DNA from 2 places in the Duganella sp. CY15W genome. Region 1 is predicted to be linked to the other one. Evidence: predicted binding sites of a transcription regulator. Region 1 holds the regulator's gene; the other holds the start of a gene.
The links. The regulator LexA, encoded in region 1, represses DNA repair genes until DNA is damaged. The targets are predictions, from matches to a motif close to ACTGTATNNNNATACAGT.
Positions count from the first base shown of each region.

Region 1 (8,765 bases):
CCAGCCACGCCCCAGCGCACTGCCGACATTTTCTGCGCCGAGCCCACACCGACGATCGCGCCGGTGATGGTGTGCGTGGTCGAGACCGGTACGCCGAAGTGCGAGGCGATCAGCAGCGTGATGGCGCCGCCGCTCTCGGCGCAGAAGCCACCCACCGGTTTCAGCTTGGTGATCTTCTGGCCCATGGTCTTGACGATGCGCCAGCCGCCAAACAGCGTGCCGAACGAAATCGCGCCATAGCACGACACGATCACCCACAGCGGTGGCTCGGCGCCGCCAGCTGGCACCTGGCCGACCGCGATCAGCAGCATCCAGATGATGCCGATGGTTTTTTGCGCGTCATTGCCGCCGTGGCCCAAGCTGTACGAAGCAGCCGATACCAGTTGCAGGCGGCGGAACCATTTGTCGACGCGGCGCGGCGTCGAGCGCACGAAAATCCATGACACGATCAGCATGATGATGGAGCCGAACACAAAGCCCATCAGCGGCGAAATCAGGATCCACTGGACCGTCTTCCACAAGCCGCCGCCGACCAGTGCGCTGGTGCCGGACTTGGCCACTGCTGCACCGACCAGGCCGCCGATCAGCGCGTGCGAGGACGACGAGGGAATGCCGTAGTACCAGGTGAACAGGTTCCACACGATGGCGCCGACCAGCGCGCCAAAGATCACGTACTGGTCGACAATGCCAGGATCGATGGTGCCCTTGCCCACCGTGCCGGCCACGTGCAGGCCGACCACAAAGATTGCCACGAAGTTGAACAGCGCCGCCATGGCCACCGCAGTTTGCGGTTTCAGCACGCCGGTCGAGACCACGGTCGCGATCGCATTGGCGGCGTCATGGAAGCCATTCATGAAGTCAAATATCAACGCCAGGCCGATCAGCAGCACCAGGACGTAGACACTGATTTGTAGGGTATGCATGTTGGATTATTCTTCTTGTAATCAGGCGTTTTCGACGATGATGCCTTCGATGATGTTGGCCACATCTTCGCAACGGTCGGTCACGGTTTCCAGGATTTCGTAGATGGCCTTCATCTTGATCAGGTTGCGCACGTCCGGTTCATCGCGGAACAGCTTGGACATGGCAGCGCGCATCACGTGGTCGGCGTCCGATTCCAGGCGGTCGATCTCTTCGCAGATGGCGACGATCTGGCGCGAGTTGTCCATATTGTGCAGCAGCGCGACCGCTTCCTTGACCTTCTCGGCGCAGGCCAGCACCAGTTCGGCCAGGCGCTTGGCTTCCGGGGTCACCGAGTGCAGGTCGTACAGCGACACGGTTTGCGCAGCATCTTCCAGCAGGTCGAGGATGTCGTCCTGGCGCGTGATCAGCTTGTGGATGTCGTCGCGGTCGATCGGCGTGATGAAGGTTTTGTGCAGCAGGTCGACGGTCTGGTAGGTGATCTTGTCGGCTTGCTTTTCGATGCTTTCAATCGCGTGTACGCGGTTTTCCAGGTCATCGAAATTGGACATCAGGCCCACCATTTCTTTTGCGCCTTTGACACACAGCTCAGCGTGCTGATTGAACAGGTCAAAGAATTTGCCCTCGGTGGGCATCAAACGTCCAAACATATTTTTCTCCGTTTATTACTACTGCAGATCGCTAGCCAGCTGGTAGCCGGCCAGCGTTAGGATTAGTCGCCCTGGTAAACACCCAAACTACCAGAGTAATTGCCAAACTTGGTATAAGCGCCGATCCAGGTCAGACGCACTGCGCCGATTGGACCGTTACGCTGTTTACCGATAATGATTTCAGCGGTGCCCTTGTCCGGCGAGTCGGCGTTGTACACCTCGTCGCGGTACAGGAAGATGATGACGTCCGCATCCTGCTCGATAGCGCCGGATTCGCGCAAGTCGGACATGACGGGACGTTTATTGGGACGTTGTTCCAGCGAGCGGTTCAGCTGCGACAGCGCGATCACCGGGCAGCCCAGCTCTTTGGCCAGGCCTTTCAGCGAACGCGAGATCTCCGAGATCTCGGAGGCGCGGTTGTCACCGGCCTTGGAACCCTGCATCAGCTGCAGGTAGTCGACAATGATCAGGCCCAGCTTGCCGCATTGGCGGGCCAGGCGGCGCGCACGCGCGCGCATCTCGATCGGATTCAGTGCCGGGGTTTCATCGATGAAGACCTGGGCGTCGTTCATCTTCTGGATCGCGTGCGTCAGGCGCGGCCAGTCTTCGTCGTTGAGGCGGCCGGTCCGCAGGCGGTGCTGATCCAGCTGGCCAACCGAACCCAGCATACGCATCGCCAGCTGGGCGCCGCCCATCTCCATCGAGAAGATCGCCACCGGCAAACCGGCTTCAATCGCGACGTTTTCGCCGATGTTGACCGAGAATGCGGTTTTACCCATGGACGGACGGCCGGCCACAATCACCAGGTCGCCGCCCTGCAAGCCCGAGGTCATGCGGTCGAGGTCGATAAAGCCGGTTGGTACACCGGTAATTTCAGACTGGTTGTCGCGCGAGTACAGTTCATCGATACGCTCGACCACCTGGGTCAGCAGCGGCTGCACCGCCAGCCAGCCAGCGGCGCCGCGCGAGCCCTGCTCGGCAATCGCAAAGATGCGCGATTCGGCTTCGTCGAGGATCTCTTTGGTTTCCTTGCCTTGCGGGCTGAAGGCCTGGCCGGAAATGTCGTCGGCCACGGTAATCAACTGGCGTAAGACCGAGCGGTCGCGCACGATCTCGGCATAGCGGCGGATGTTGGCGGCAGATGGCGTGTTTTGCGCCATGGCGTTCAGGTAGGTCAGGCCACCAACGTCTTCAGCCTTGCCCAGCTGGGTCAGGTTCTCGTAGACGGTGATGACGTCGGCCGGCCTGGACGCGTTAATCATCCGCACAATCTGTTCAAAGATAATGCGGTGATCGTAGCGGTAAAAGTCTTCCGGCTGCATCATGTCGGCAATGCGGTCGAACGCGGCGTTATCGCGCAGCAGGCCGCCGATGACGGACTGTTCTGCCTCAATAGAGTGCGGCGGGACGCGAAGCGAATCGACTTGCGGATCGGAGGGGGCGTTCATGGCGCGAATTATACCTGCTTGCTTGTGCCAGATTACATATTTATGACGAGAAAAAAGCCGGGGCAAAGCCCGGCTTTTTCATGGTATTGCATATTCGACAGGCGTTGCCGCCCGGTCGAATCTTAGGCAGCTTCGCCCACAACAGCAACGGTCACTTCTACCACCACGTCGGTGTGCAGAGCAACGGCTACTGGGAACTCGCCAGTGGTCTTCAGCGGACCGGTTGGCAGACGAACAGCCGATTTTTCAACAGCGAAACCGACTTTCGACAGGGCTTCAGCGATGTCGAAGTTGGTTACCGAACCGAACAGACGGCCATCAACGCCGGCTTTTTGCGAAACGGTCACGGTCATGCCGTTCAGTTTCTCGCCTTGGCCTTGAGCCACAGCCAGCTTGGCAGCAGCAGCTTTTTCCAGTTCAGCGCGTTTGGCTTCGAATTCCGCGATGGCCGATGCGGTAGCGCGGCGAGCCATTTTTTGCGGGATCAGGAAGTTACGTGCGTAGCCGTCTTTAACTTTAACGACTTCACCCAGGTTGCCCAGGTTGACAACTTTTTCCAACAGAATGATTTGCATAGTTCTTCTCCAGTTACTCTGCCGCGATTAAGCGTTGTGCAGATCGGTGTACGGCAGCAGGGCCAGGTAACGTGCGCGTTTGATCGCGGTGTCAACTTGACGCTGGTAGTGAGCTTTGGTGCCGGTCAGACGTGCTGGCATGATTTTGCCGTTTTCCTGGATGAAGTCTTTCAGGGTGTCTACGTCTTTGTAGTCCACTTGTTCTACGCCAGCGGCGGTGAAGCGGCAGAACTTCTTACGCTTGAACAGTGGGTTTTGTTGCTTACGCTTTTCTTTCAGCTTGAGCTTGTTTTTGTCGAACTTTTTACCGAATGCCATTTTAGGCTCCTGTATTTAAATTGAGCTGTCAGGGACAGCACTAAAATCAATGATGTGAAACACCAGGCTTTTGCTATTGCGGCTTTTCTTGTTGAGGAAACCGGAGAACTGGTACAAGCCTCCCAGCGGCGTCTGACTGAAACGGCCTGAAATCTCGCCCGCAGCAACTGCGGACACTTCAAACTCGGACAATCGGGCGATGCCCGCCTCCATCTGCTGCGACCGGTGCTGGAGTACAGCATTCACGATCGGCATGCCTGCCGGGGTGTAACGGATTGCATCCCGTTCGGCGATGAGGGCGATGAACTGGAGCTGGTTCAGCGCGGTTCCTTCTCAGAACAATTAAGCAGCTGGAGCAGCAGCGGCAGCTTCTGCGCGATGCGATTTCGCTGCATCTTCGCGTTGTACCGACTTCATCATCGGCGAAGGAGCGGTTTCCGCTTTCTTCATCTTGACGGTCAGGTGACGCAGAACGGCATCATTGAATTTGAATGCGGTTTCCAGCTCAACCAGGGTCTCGTTGTCTGCTTCGATGTTCAGGCAGATGTAGTGAGCTTTAGCCAGTTTCTGGATCGAGTAAGCCATTTGACGGCGGCCCCAATCTTCAACACGGTGAACGTTGCCGCCGCGGGTCGTTACGGTGGTTTTGTAACGCTCGATCATGGCGGGCACTTGCTCGCTCTGGTCCGGGTGGACGATAAATACGATTTCGTAGTGACGCATGTATAACTCCCTTAAGGACTTGATGATATAGCCCACCCTGGCGTCAAGACAGGTGTGGGAAGAGGTAAGCCCGCGACTATATCAGCTTTTCCAGCGGAACGCCAGCATGGCGTGGCAGCTGCTACAGTGGCGCAATTGCCTTTACAACAGGATTGCCATGAAATTACTGCTTGCCCTGCCCCTGCTGGCCGCCCTCGCCTTGCCGGCCGGCGCAGCGCCGATCAGGACCAAGGCTTACAGCACGCCCCAGTTGCTGTTCGCGCTGCGCACCGACACGCAAACGCTGGCGCGCATGGTGCCGGTGCTCGACCCCAGCTTCGATTTTACGCCCGGTCCGCGCGAGGAGGAACGGCAAGCCGACGGCTACAGCCACCTGGGCGACCTGTCGCTGAAAACCCGCGTGGCCGGCGGCGACTGGCAAAGCTGGTCGTCCTACGCCGCCCGCAAACCGGTCAAGCCGGCACTCATCACGCGCACCCTGGCCGCGGCCGACATCACACCCACCATGGGCGCCGGGTTGCCGTTGAAGATCGAACGCCGCTGGCTGTACGAGCGCGGCGCGCTGGTGCTGCGTTTCACGCTGACCAACCGCGGCAAGCAGCCGGTCGAGGTGGCCGAACCGGGCATGCCCATGGTGTTTGACGGCAGCGTGGTGGCCGTGCGCCCGCGCGTCGGCGATAACAGCTCGGTGCTGGTCACGCGCCAGGACCAGCAGCCGCCCGCGCTGCGCCTGGAGCCGGACGCCAAGACGCCGCTGACCCACTGGGCACCGCTGACCGCAAGCGACCGGGAGTTTTCCGCCTGGGTCACGGACGGCTTCACACTGGCGCCCGGCGCCCAACGCTCCATCGGGGTCCGCTTCCTCGTACAGAAGTGAAGTTTTTTCACTTTATTTCGCTGAAAGCAAGAATTTCCCTTGCATTAGCAGCCATACTGTACAAAAATACAGACTGTCTATATAAACAGGCTACCGTACTCCATGCTTAAGCTCACCGCACGCCAGGAACAAATCCTGAATCTGATCAAGGACGCGATTGAAAACACCGGCTTCCCGCCGACCCGCGCCGAAATCGCCAACGAACTGGGCTTTAAATCCGCCAACGCCGCCGAGGAACATCTGCAGGCGCTGGCCCGCAAGGGCGCCATCGAAATCGCCGCCGGTACATCGCGCGGCATCCGCCTGCTGGGTGTACACGCTGAAACGCCATCCTCAAAAGTGCCTGCTGCGCTCATGATGTCGCTGCCGCTGATCGGCCGCGTGGCCGCCGGCTCGCCTATCCTGGCGCAGGAAAACCTGGAAACCAGCTACAGCGTCGATCCCGCCATGTTTGCGGCGCGCCCGGACTACCTGCTGAAAGTGCGCGGCGAGTCGATGCGCGACGCCGGCATCATGGACGGCGATCTGCTGGCCGTGAAAAAAGTGGATAGCGCCAAGAATGGCCAGATCGTCGTGGCCCGCATTGGCAGCGAAGTGACCGTCAAGCGTTACCGCAAGACCGGTTCGACCATCGAACTGCTGCCGGAAAACCCGGACTTCAACGTGATTACGGTCGATCCGGAAGCCGATGAGTTTGCACTGGAAGGTCTGGCAGTAGGCCTGATGCGGACCTGGCACTAAGCCACTCCCCCTGCGCCAGCAAGACCAGATCGGCTTGCTGGCGTGCCTCTTGTGCGATCTGCACAAATACCTGGTTCATCAATTGCTGCGCAGCCGCCAATTCGGCTTCGTTCATGGCGTCGGCCACCTCGGCGGGAATGTTGCGTCCTACCGGCAGCGCGGCCTGGTAGTTGGCGGCAAAGCGGCCATAGCAGATTAGCCAGGCGCTGCGGTCGGCGCGCGTGAGCATGGCGCCCGGCTCGCCGCACTGAAAGCGCGACAGCGCGATGTCGGCGCCGTCGTAGTGATGCATGTAGTAGTCAATGTCAGCGCGGTGATCGCCCGCCCGGGCCGTGGCAGCTGCCACGATCAGGCCGGTTGCGATCAGCGCCCTCATCGTCAGCAGCCTTCCAGTGCCGTGCAGAAGTCGTCCAGCAGATCGTCGGTATCCTCGATGCCGACCGAGACGCGGATCAGCGATTCCGCAATCCCCATCGAGGCGCGGCGCTCGGCGCCCATCTCGTAGAAGATGGTGTGCGCCACCGGGATAATCAGCGTGCGGTTGTCGCCCAGGTTCGATGCCGGAATCGCCAGCTTCAGGCGGTTCAGGAAGTCGAAGCAGTCCAGGCCATCCTTGAGCTCAAAGCTCAGCAGCGAACCGTGCGCGCGGAACAGCTCGGCACTGATGCCGTGCTGCGGGTGCGACTTCAGGCCCGGATAGTAGACTGCGGCGACGCGCTCATCCTTTTCCAGCATTTCCGCCAGCGCCAGCGCGTTGGTGGTGGTGCGCTGCATGCGCAAGGCCAGCGTTTCGGCGCCGACTGCGATATGGTGCGCGGCGTCCGGCGCCAGCGAGGAACCGAAGTCACGCAGTGCCTTGGCGCGGATCTGCGCCAGGCCCCACTGCAGCGGTGCGGCTTTCTTGTAGTTCTCGTAGATGTTCGGGAAGCGGGTCCAGTCGTAGGCGCCGGTATCGGTCAGGCTGCCGCCCAGCGCATTGCCGTGGCCGCCGATCGATTTGGTCAGCGCGTTGACCACCAGGCCCGCATGCACCGACTTCGGCTGGAACAGGTAAGGCGTGGTCATGGTGTTGTCCACCACGTACAGAATCCCGCGCGCCTTGCACAGTTCGCCGATGCGCTTGAGGTCCGCCACTTGCGTGCGCGGGTTGGCGATGGTTTCCACGAACACCACGCGGGTGTTCTCGGTGATGGCCGCTTCCACATTGGCCATCTCGGTCGCGTCTACGAAGGACACGCTGATGCCCTGGCTCATGGCGGTCTGCCACAGGCTGTTGGTGTTACCGAACAAGAAGGACGACGACACCACGTGATCGCCCGTGCGCAGCAGCGCCTGCACCACGGCGCCGATCGCGCCCATGCCAGTGGCGAAACAGATCGTACCGACGCCCTGCTCCATCTTGTTGACCTTCTCTTCCAGCGCCGAGATGGTCGGGTTGCCTTGGCGGCCATAACGGAAGCCCGGCTCTTTGCCCTGGAACACCGACGCCAGCTGGCGCGCATCGGCGTAGCCAAAGGCCACCGAGGTGTGGATAGGCTTGTGCAGCGAACCGTGCTCGATGCCCTTCTGACGGTCGCCGTGCAGAATGGTGGTGGTGAAACCGTAGTTCTTCTTGTCGCCCATGGTTACGCTTCGGTCGCCGCCAGGTTCAGGTTCAGCTGCGAACGGCCAGCATCTTCCGGTGCGGCGGCCTTGCTCGGATGGTGGCGTTCGTATTCCAGTTTATCCAGATACTCGCGCGTCACGTCGCCGGTCACGTACACACCGTCAAAGCACGAGGCCTCGAAATTGGTCAGCGCCGGATTAACGTCCGAGATGGCGCGCTTGAGTGCGTCAAGATCCTGGTACACCAGTGCGTCCGCAGTGATCTCGCGGCAGACTTCTTCCACGGTGCGGCCATGGGCGATCAGTTCGTCGCGGGTTGGCATATCGATGCCGTACACGTTCGGGTAGATCACCGGTGGCGCCGCCGAAGCGAAGATCACTTTCTTGGCGCCGGAGTCGCGCGCCATCTGCACGATCTCGCGGCTGGTGGTGCCGCGCACGATGGAGTCATCCACCAGCAGCACGACCTTGTCCTTGAACTCGTCCGGAATCGCGTTCAGCTTCTGGCGCACGGATTTCTTACGCGCAGCCTGGCCCGGCATGATGAAGGTACGGCCGATGTAGCGGTTCTTGATGAAGCCTTCGCGGTATTCCTTCTTCAGCGCCAGCGCCAGCTGGATCGCGGCAGGACGCGAGGAATCCGGAATCGGCATCACCACATCGATATCCTCGGCCAGACCTTCGCGCTTGATTTTCTCGGCCAGGTATTCGCCCATTTTCAGGCGGGTGTTATAGACCGAAGCGCCGTCGATGACCGAGTCAGGACGGGCCAGGTATACATACTCGAACACGCACGGGTTCAGCGATGGATTGTCGGCGCACTGGCGCGAATGCAGCTGCTTGTCGTTGTCGATGAAGATGGCTTCGCCCGGCGCGATGTCGCGCACGAAACGGAAGCCCATGCCTT
Region 1 covers NZ_WWCQ01000001.1:227,615-236,379, reverse strand. The annotation lists gene GTP58_RS01165 (inorganic phosphate transporter) at 1-923, opposite strand, end outside; gene GTP58_RS01160 (DUF47 domain-containing protein) at 945-1,571, opposite strand; gene GTP58_RS01155 (replicative DNA helicase) at 1,634-3,019, opposite strand; gene rplI (50S ribosomal protein L9) at 3,142-3,594, opposite strand; gene rpsR (30S ribosomal protein S18) at 3,622-3,912, opposite strand; gene priB (primosomal replication protein N) at 3,928-4,233, opposite strand; gene rpsF (30S ribosomal protein S6) at 4,255-4,635, opposite strand; gene GTP58_RS01130 (DUF5695 domain-containing protein) at 4,793-5,512, shown strand; gene lexA (transcriptional repressor LexA) at 5,615-6,253, shown strand; gene GTP58_RS01120 (hypothetical protein) at 6,180-6,629, opposite strand; gene GTP58_RS01115 (cystathionine gamma-synthase family protein) at 6,632-7,876, opposite strand; gene purF (amidophosphoribosyltransferase) at 7,879-8,765, opposite strand, start outside.

Region 2 (8,765 bases), on a different contig from region 1:
CTGACAATTTTTGTCAGGCGATGCGGAAGGCCATTTCGGTGCCGCTGAGGTCGATGACATCGCCATCGCTGAGCCGCTCCGGCACATGCAGATCCAGTGCCGTGCCGTTGAGCAGAGGCGCCAGCGCGCCTTCGGTGTGGGTCATCGTGTAGAAAGCGGGATGGCGCTGGATCACCACCACCTGCACGCCGGCGCGGCCCAATGTGGTCTGCGGCTTGGTCAGCGCCACATGCTTGCCCGCGTTGTTGCCGTTTAAGACAGAAATCTCCGCCAGCACGGGTTGCGCTGCCGCCAGCGGCCGGATGCCATCGGCCACAAACTGCAATTCCAGCTTGGCCATCTTGATCAGATCCTGATGTTGCAGGAAATGCTTGCCGATGCGGTGGCCGTTCACGAACGTGCCGTTGGTGCTGTGCAGGTCTTCCAGGAAGGAATCGTCGAGGATGGTGGTGATGGCCGCATGCGCGGCGCTGATGGCGGGATGGGCCAGGACGATGTCATTGCGCGGGTGACGGCCCAGCGTCATCCGTTCCTTGCTCAGTTGTATTTGCTGCTCGACTTGCCCGTTGCGCGAGATGATGAGCTTCGCCAATCTGATCTCCGGAAAATAAAAGGGGAGCCCGCAGGCTCCCCTTTATTATTCCACAATCAAGCGGCTGTTAATTACAGCATGGCTTTCAGCAGACGTGCCATTTCCGATGGATTCTTGGTGGCTTTGATGCCGCACTCTTCCATGATGTCCAGCTTGGCTTGCGCGGTGTCAGCGCCGCCCGAGATCAGCGCGCCGGCGTGGCCCATGCGCTTGCCTGGAGGAGCGGTAACGCCGGCGATGAAGCCAACCACCGGTTTCTTCATGTTGTCTTTGACCCAACGTGCAGCATTGGCTTCGTCCGGACCGCCGATTTCGCCGATCATGATGACCGCGTCGGTCTCAGGATCTTCGTTGAACATGCGCATCACATCGATGTGCTTCAGACCGTTGATTGGGTCGCCGCCGATACCAACTGCCGACGATTGGCCCAGGCCCAGTGCGGTCAGCTGACCCACTGCTTCATAGGTCAGGGTGCCCGAACGCGATACCACGCCGATACGGCCCTTACGGTGGATGTGACCTGGCATGATGCCGATCTTGATTTCGTCTGGGGTGATCAGGCCTGGGCAGTTAGGGCCCAGCAGCAGGGTTTTCGAACCGGCTTTGGCCATGCGATCCTTCAGTGCCATCATGTCGCGGACTGGGATGCCTTCGGTAATGCAAATGGCCAGTTCCAGTTCAGCTTCAACGGCTTCCCAGATGGCGGCAGCGGCGCCTGCTGGCGGCACGTAGATCACCGACACGGTGGCGCCGGTGTTCGATGCGGCTTCTTTGACCGAACCGAAAATTGGAATGCCTTCGAAGTCTTCGCCGGCTTTCTTCGGATTCACGCCTGCTACGAAGGCGTTTTTGCCGTTCGCGTATTCGCGGCACATACGGGTGTGGAACTGACCGGTTTTACCGGTGATACCCTGGGTGATGACTTTGGTGTCTTTGTTGATCAGAATAGACATATCGGTTCCTTAATTATTTACCAGCAGCGGCTGCAACAACGCTCTTAGCTGCATCTTCCATGGTGTCAGCGGCGATGATCGGCAGGCCGGAGTCAGCCAGCATTTTCTTGCCCAGATCTTCGTTGGTGCCCTTCATGCGGACCACCAGCGGTACTTGCAGCGAAACCGCTTTCGATGCGGTGATCACGCCTTCAGCGATCACGTCGCAGCGCATGATGCCGCCGAAGATGTTGACCAGGATGGCTTTCAGGCCTGGGTTTTTCAACATGATCTTGAACGCTTCGGTGACTTTCTCAGCCGTTGCGCCGCCGCCCACGTCCAGGAAGTTGGCTGGCTCGCCGCCGAACAGTTTGATGGTGTCCATGGTGGCCATGGCCAGACCGGCGCCGTTCACCAGGCAGCCGATGTTGCCGTCCAGGGAGATGTAGGCCAGGTCGAATTTCGAGGCTTCTACTTCAGCTGGATCTTCTTCGTCCAGATCGCGGTAAGCGACGATTTCTGGTTGACGGAACAGTGCGTTGGCGTCGAAGTTGAACTTGGCGTCCAGTGCAATGATCTTGCCCGAACCGGTCACGATCAGTGGGTTGATTTCGGCCAGCGACGAATCGGTTTCCCAGTAGGCTTTGTACAGGCCTTGCAGGTTGGTCACGGCATCAGCGATCGAACCTTCTGGTACGCCGATTTTTGCAGCGATGCCAGCAGCTTCAGCGTCGGTCAGGCCAACGGCCGGATCGATAGCGATCGAGTGGATTTTTTCTGGGTGGGACTCAGCAACTTCTTCGATGTCCATGCCGCCTTCCGACGAGGCCATCAGCACAACGCGCTGGGTCACGCGGTCGGTAACCAGCGATACGTACAGTTCTTGTTTGATGTCCGCGCCTTCTTCGATCAGCAAGCGGCGTACTTTTTGACCTTCAGGACCAGTCTGATGGGTGATCAGCTGCATGCCCATGATTTGGTCAGCGTATTCTTTGACTTGTTCCAGCGACTTGGCAACTTTAACGCCGCCGCCTTTACCACGGCCACCGGCGTGGATCTGTGCTTTCACAACCCAGACCGGGCCGCCCAAGGTTTCAGCAGCTTTAACTGCTTCTTCAACGGTCAGGCACGGAATGCCGCGCGGTACCGTCACTCCGTATTTTCGGAGGATTTCTTTGCCTTGATACTCATGGATTTTCATGCTGGCTTCCCTTCTGATGCTGATGTGTAAAAATCGGTTGATTGATTGTTAAGCAGATGCTTGCTACGCGCTACCCGGTGCTGCTTTGTCCACCCAGCGCGGGTAAAACAGTGCCACTGCGCCGGCAATGCGGTGCAGGACATGGGATCTGGTGATGCGAAACGGTGTTTGCTGCAGAGGGGTGCCGCCAATATCCCGCACGCCATCCTTGCTCAGGAAAGCACGCGCGCGCGTACTCAGCGCAGGTTGGGTAATTGGAGTTAACAAGGACATAAGATTGATACCGCTCTCGCGGCATTAATTAGTTAGCAGCCTGGCGCATTTCTCTTATTAAAAACGCACGTTGCCGCAGCTTCTACGGACAACCACCGCACCCGCGGTGCTGCAAAAACCCGCAAAGTGTAGCACACCCCGGACCGAAGGGAAATTACTCGTCGAGGTCAGCGCCTTTGATGACCTTTTGCACCACACGCTGCGAAAAGCCGCGTTGCAGCAGGAAGCGGATGTGTTTATTGCGGACCAGGGGATCGGTGGCGACCACGCCAAACTTGCGCTGCCAGATCTCCTGCGCGCGTGCCAGTTCGGTGTCAGCCAGAGTGGATTTGAGTTCTTGCAGGGCCTCACCGTTGACGCCGTGGCTCTGCAGCTCGGCGACGATGCGGCTGTTGCCGTAGCGGGAAGCACGGCGATGGATCAGCGATTCGGAAAAGCGTTCCTGCGACAGCCAGTTATTCTTTTCCAAGAAATCGAGAAGGGCTTCGACATCGTCGCCCTCCTCGGCGTGGCGGGCCAGCTTGCGGGCCAGTTCCAGCCGGCTGTGCTCACGCAGGGAAAGAAAGCGCAGCGCACGCGCTTTCAAGCTCAGTTGTGGCGCAGCCATGATGCGATATTAAGCAGCGTCGGCTTCAGGCTTGGCCGGCTTCAGCTTGACCACGGTGTTGTCGGTGGCCAGTGGTGGCAGCGCGCGTACGCCCAGCGACTCACGCACCTTGTTTTCAATTTCCCATGCCAGTTCCGGACGCTCTTGCAGGAAGGCGCGGGCGTTGTCCTTGCCCTGGCCGACGCGCTCGCCGTTATAGCTGTACCACGAGCCCGACTTCTCAACGATCTTGGCTTCCACGCCCAGGTCCAGGATTTCGCCTTCACGCGAGGTGCCGGCGCCGTACAGGATGTCGAAGTGCGCTTCCTTGAACGGTGGCGCAATCTTGTTCTTGACGACCTTGACCTTGGTTTCGTTACCGATCACCTCGTCTCCCGATTTGATCGAGCCGGTGCGGCGGATGTCCAGACGCACGGAGGCGTAGAACTTCAGCGCGTTACCGCCGGTGGTGGTTTCTGGCGAGCCGAACATCACACCGATCTTCATACGGATCTGGTTGATGAAGATGACCAGCGTGTTGGTGCGGTTGATCGAACCGGTCAGCTTGCGCAGCGCTTGCGACATCAGACGCGCTTGCAGGCCTGGCAGCGAATCGCCCATGTCGCCTTCAATCTCGGCGCGTGGGGTCAGCGCCGCCACCGAGTCGACCACCACCAGGTCAACCGAGCCCGAACGTACCAGCGCATCGCAGATTTCCAGCGCCTGTTCACCCGTGTCCGGCTGCGAGATCAGCAGCTCGTGCAGGTTCACGCCCAGCTTCTGTGCATAGCCCACGTCCAGCGCGTGTTCAGCGTCGATGAAGGCGCAGGTGCCGCCCAGTTTCTGCATCTCGGCGATGGTTTGCAGGGTCAGCGTGGTTTTACCCGACGATTCCGGGCCGTAGATTTCCACCACACGGCCGCGCGGCAGGCCGCCGACGCCCAGCGCCACGTCCAGGCCCAGCGAGCCGGTCGAGACCACTTGCACTTCTTCGATAGGAGCACTGGCATCCATACGCATGACGGAGCCTTTGCCGAACTGCTTCTCGATCTGGGCCAGCGCCGCTGCCAGCGCCTTGGCTTTTTCAGATGCAGGTACTACGCCTTTTTTCTCGTCCATAATGTGCTTTCAGCCAGTGGGGTTGTTCAATACAGGTAGCACTGTATAAAAAAACAGTGCTTAATGCAAGCGGGATTTTTGGTATTTCTTTGAGATTGCACAAAAACTCGCCAAAATAGGGTCTTGTGCAGCTGGAGTGTTTTTCAATGCGTATTTTACTTGCCGAAGACGATAGTGTGCTGGCCGACGGGCTGACCAGATCCCTGCGCCAGTCCGGTTACGCCATCGACTGCGTCAGAAACGGCCAGGAGGCCGACACCGCGCTGTCGACCCAGGAATTCGATTTGCTGATCCTGGACCTGGGCCTGCCCAAGCTGTCCGGCCTGGAAGTGCTGCGCCGCCTGCGCTCGCGCGGCTCGCTATTGCCAGTGCTGATTCTGACCGCCGCCGATTCCATCGAACAGCGCGTCAACGGCCTCGACCTCGGCGCCGATGATTATATGGCCAAACCGTTTGCGCTGTCGGAACTGGAGGCACGCGTGCGCGCGCTGACCCGCCGCGGCGCCGGCGGCGGCGCCACCGTCATCAAGCATGGCCCGCTGAATTATGACCAGGTCGGCCGCAGCGCCTACATCAACGAGCAGATGCTGGACCTGTCGGCGCGCGAACTGGGCCTGCTGGAAATCCTGCTGGCGCGCACCGGCCGCCTGGTGTCGAAGGAACAGCTGGTCGACCACCTGTGCGAATGGGGCGAGGAAGTCAGCAACAACGCCATCGAAGTGTATGTGCACCGCCTGCGCAAGAAGATCGAAGTGGGCGGCATCCGCATCGCCACCGTGCGCGGCCTCGGCTACTGCCTGGAGAAATTCAACGAAGCCGCGCGCGCCAGCGCGGAAGCCGGGGACAGCCACAAGTGAACCCGTCGCAGGAAGCCGCCGAACCGGAGTACCAGCCGCCGCCCCCTGAGGCGGACGAAGACATACAACACTCCCTGTTCGGCGAAATCCTCGACTGGATGCTGGCGCCGCTGCTGCTGCTGTGGCCCATGAGTATCGCCATCACCTACCTGGTGGCCAAGTCTATCGCCAACCAGCCGTTCGACCATGCGCTGGAAGACAGCGTCACCGTGCTGACGCAGCAGGTGCGTTCGGTGGACGGCAAGGTCATCAAGAGCCTGTCCGGTTCCGCGCGCGACATCCTGCGCGCCGACGACATCGACAACGTCTACTTCCAGATCCAGGGGCCGCGCGGCGACCATATCGACGGCGACCGCGACCTGCCGCAACCGGTGCTGGATGACGAAGACAAGACCAGCTCCGGCGGCGTGCGCTTCCGCAACGACAGCATGCACGGCACGCCGGTCCGCATCGCGTTTGCCTACGTCCAGCTGGAACGCAGCGATGGCGGCACACCACCGCTGGCGCTGGTGCAGGTGGCGGAAACGCTGGAGAAGCGCGCGCAACTGGCCAACGCCATCATCAAGGGCGTGATCCTGCCGCAGTTCATCGTGTTGCCGGTGGTGCTGGCACTGGTGTGGTTTGCGCTGGCGCGCGGCCTGTCGCCGCTGGCCCAGCTGCAGGAGCGCATCCGCGCGCGCAGTCCGGAAGACCTGAGTCCCATCGCGCCGCGCCAGGTGCCGGAGGAAATCACGCCGCTGGTGCGCTCGCTCAACGAGATGCTGTCGCGGCTGTCGCTGACCATCGACATGCAGAAACGCTTCATTGCCGACGCCGCCCACCAGATGCGTACGCCGCTGGCCGGCATGCGGATGCAGTCCGAGCTGGCGCTGCGCCAGACCGACAAGCAGGAAATCCACCGCTCGCTGGAACAGCTGGCCAAGAGTTCGGAAGCGGCCACGCGCCTGGTCAACCAGCTGCTGGCCCTGGCGCGCGCAGAAAACCAGCAGCCGGCCGGCAGCGCCATGGTGGCGCTGGACCTGGGCGATCTGGCGCGCACCGTGGTGCAGGACTGGGTGCAGGCCTCGTTCGCGCACCAGATCGACCTGGGCTTTGAGGCGCCGCCGCAGCCGCTGACCATCACCGGCAACCCGACCATGCTGCGCGAGCTGCTGTCCAATCTCATCGACAATGCGCTGCGCTACACGCCGTCCGGCGGCAGCGTTACCGTGCGCGTGCGCAGCGACGAACGGGAACACGGCTACCTGGAGGTCGAGGATACCGGCCCCGGCATCGCGCCGGCCGAGCGCGGGCGCGTGTTCGAACGTTTCTACCGCATCCTCGGCAATACTGCGGAAGGCAGCGGCCTGGGCCTTGCCATCGTGCGCGAGATCGCCCAGCAGCACGGCGCCGAAGTCGATATTTTCAGCAATCCGCGCGCCACCCAGCCCCGGCTGCCGGGCGCCCTGTTCCGTTTGACATTCCCGTTGCCGCCAGCCGCCACGCAAGAAGACGAAGAATCGCCGTACTATGGATAAACCCACCCCGCCCGCGCGGCTGACACGCGCACAACACTGGCAACGCACCCGCCGCCTGACCGGCCTGCTGCTCCTGCTGTGGATGCTCACCGGCTTTTGCGCCGCGTTCTTCGCGCGCGAACTGGCCGGGCTCAGCGTGTTCGGCTGGCCGTTGTCGTTCTACCTGGCGGCGCAAGGCGCTTCACTGGTGTATCTCGGCATCCTGGGTTTCTACGCCTGGCGCATGCGCAAGCTGGACCAGGCCGCCCGTGCACAGGAGACGCGCGCTTGAAGCAGCAACGCACTTTCTTCCAGCGCCTGCGCTACTACTACAGCCTGTTTGCCGCCGGCTTTGGCTGCTTCCTGATCGCGCTGGCGGCGCTGGAGCAGGAAGGCATGCCGCGCGTGTGGATCGGCTATCTGTTCATGTTTGCCACCATCGTGCTGTATGCGCTGATCGGCGTCATCAGCCGCACCTCGAATGTGCTGGAATACTACGTGGCGGGACGGCGCGTGCCGGCCATGTTCAACGGCATGGCCACGGCGGCCGACTGGATCTCGGCCGCCAGCTTCATCAGCCTGGCCGGCGGCCTGTACCTGCACGGCTTCGACGGCCTGGCCTATGTCATGGGCTGGACCGGCGGCTACTGTCTGGTGCAGCTGCTCATCGCGCCCTACCTGCGCAAGTTCGCCCAGTACACGATTCCCGACTTCCTGGCCGAACGCTACGGCGGCGCCGACCAGGCCGAGCATGGCGGCCGCGGCGTGCGTATCCTTGCCGTCATCGCCACCATCATCGTCTCCTTTACCTATGTGGTGGCGCAGATTTATGCGGTGGGCCTGATCGCCTCGCGCTTCACCGGCGTCGATTTCTCGGTCGGCATCTTCCTCGGCCTGGCCAGTATTCTCGTGTGTTCCTTCCTGGGCGGCATGCGCGCCATCACCTGGACCCAGGTGGCGCAGTACATCATCATCCTGGTGGCCTTCCTGATACCCGCCATCTGGCTGTCGGCCAAGCACAGCGACAATCCGATTCCGCAGGTCGCCTATGGCAAGCTGCTGCCCAAGCTCAGCGCGCGCGAGCACGTGCTGCAGCAAGACCCCAAGGAAGCCGAAGTGCGCGCCATCTACCGCCAGCGCGCGGCGGATTACGATGCGCGGCTGCGCAGCTTGCCGACGTCATGGGAGACCGGCCGCATCGAGGCGCAGCGCAAGCTCGACCAGATCAAGGCCCGCAATGCCTCGCTGCTGGAGATCCGCAATGCCGAGCGCGAGCTGGTGGCCTATCCCAAAAACGCCGATGAGGCGGAACGCCTGTGGACCGAAGCGCGCGAACAGAATCTGCAGCACGCCGAACCGATCACGCCGCACGCCACGCCCTACCCGGGTGACAAGGAAACCTCGGACATCAAGCGCAACAACTTCCTGGCGCTGGTGTTTTGCCTGATGCTGGGCACGGCCGCGCTGCCGCACATCCTGATGCGCTCCTACACCACGCCGTCCGTGCACGAAACGCGCGTATCGGTATTCTGGACGCTGTTCTTCATCCTGCTGATTTACCTGACCATTCCGGCGCTGGCAGTGCTGGTCAAATACGATATCTACAGCTCGCTGGTGGGCACCGACTACGCCCACCTGCCCAACTGGGTGTCGTACTGGGCCAACGTCGACAAGCTCAATCCGCTGTTCAGCATCAGCGACGTCAACCA
Region 2 covers NZ_WWCQ01000003.1:268,562-277,326, reverse strand. The annotation lists gene GTP58_RS16225 (FHA domain-containing protein) at 14-592, opposite strand; gene sucD (succinate--CoA ligase subunit alpha) at 664-1,545, opposite strand; gene sucC (ADP-forming succinate--CoA ligase subunit beta) at 1,559-2,725, opposite strand; gene GTP58_RS16210 (hypothetical protein) at 2,789-2,998, opposite strand; gene recX (recombination regulator RecX) at 3,153-3,605, opposite strand; gene recA (recombinase RecA) at 3,615-4,703, opposite strand; gene GTP58_RS16195 (response regulator transcription factor) at 4,850-5,560, shown strand; gene GTP58_RS16190 (sensor histidine kinase) at 5,557-7,077, shown strand; gene GTP58_RS16185 (DUF4212 domain-containing protein) at 7,070-7,348, shown strand; gene GTP58_RS16180 (sodium:solute symporter family protein) at 7,345-8,765, shown strand, end outside.
Region 2: a site for LexA is predicted at 4,744-4,761, ahead of recA (recombinase RecA). Genes of this name have one in related genera too.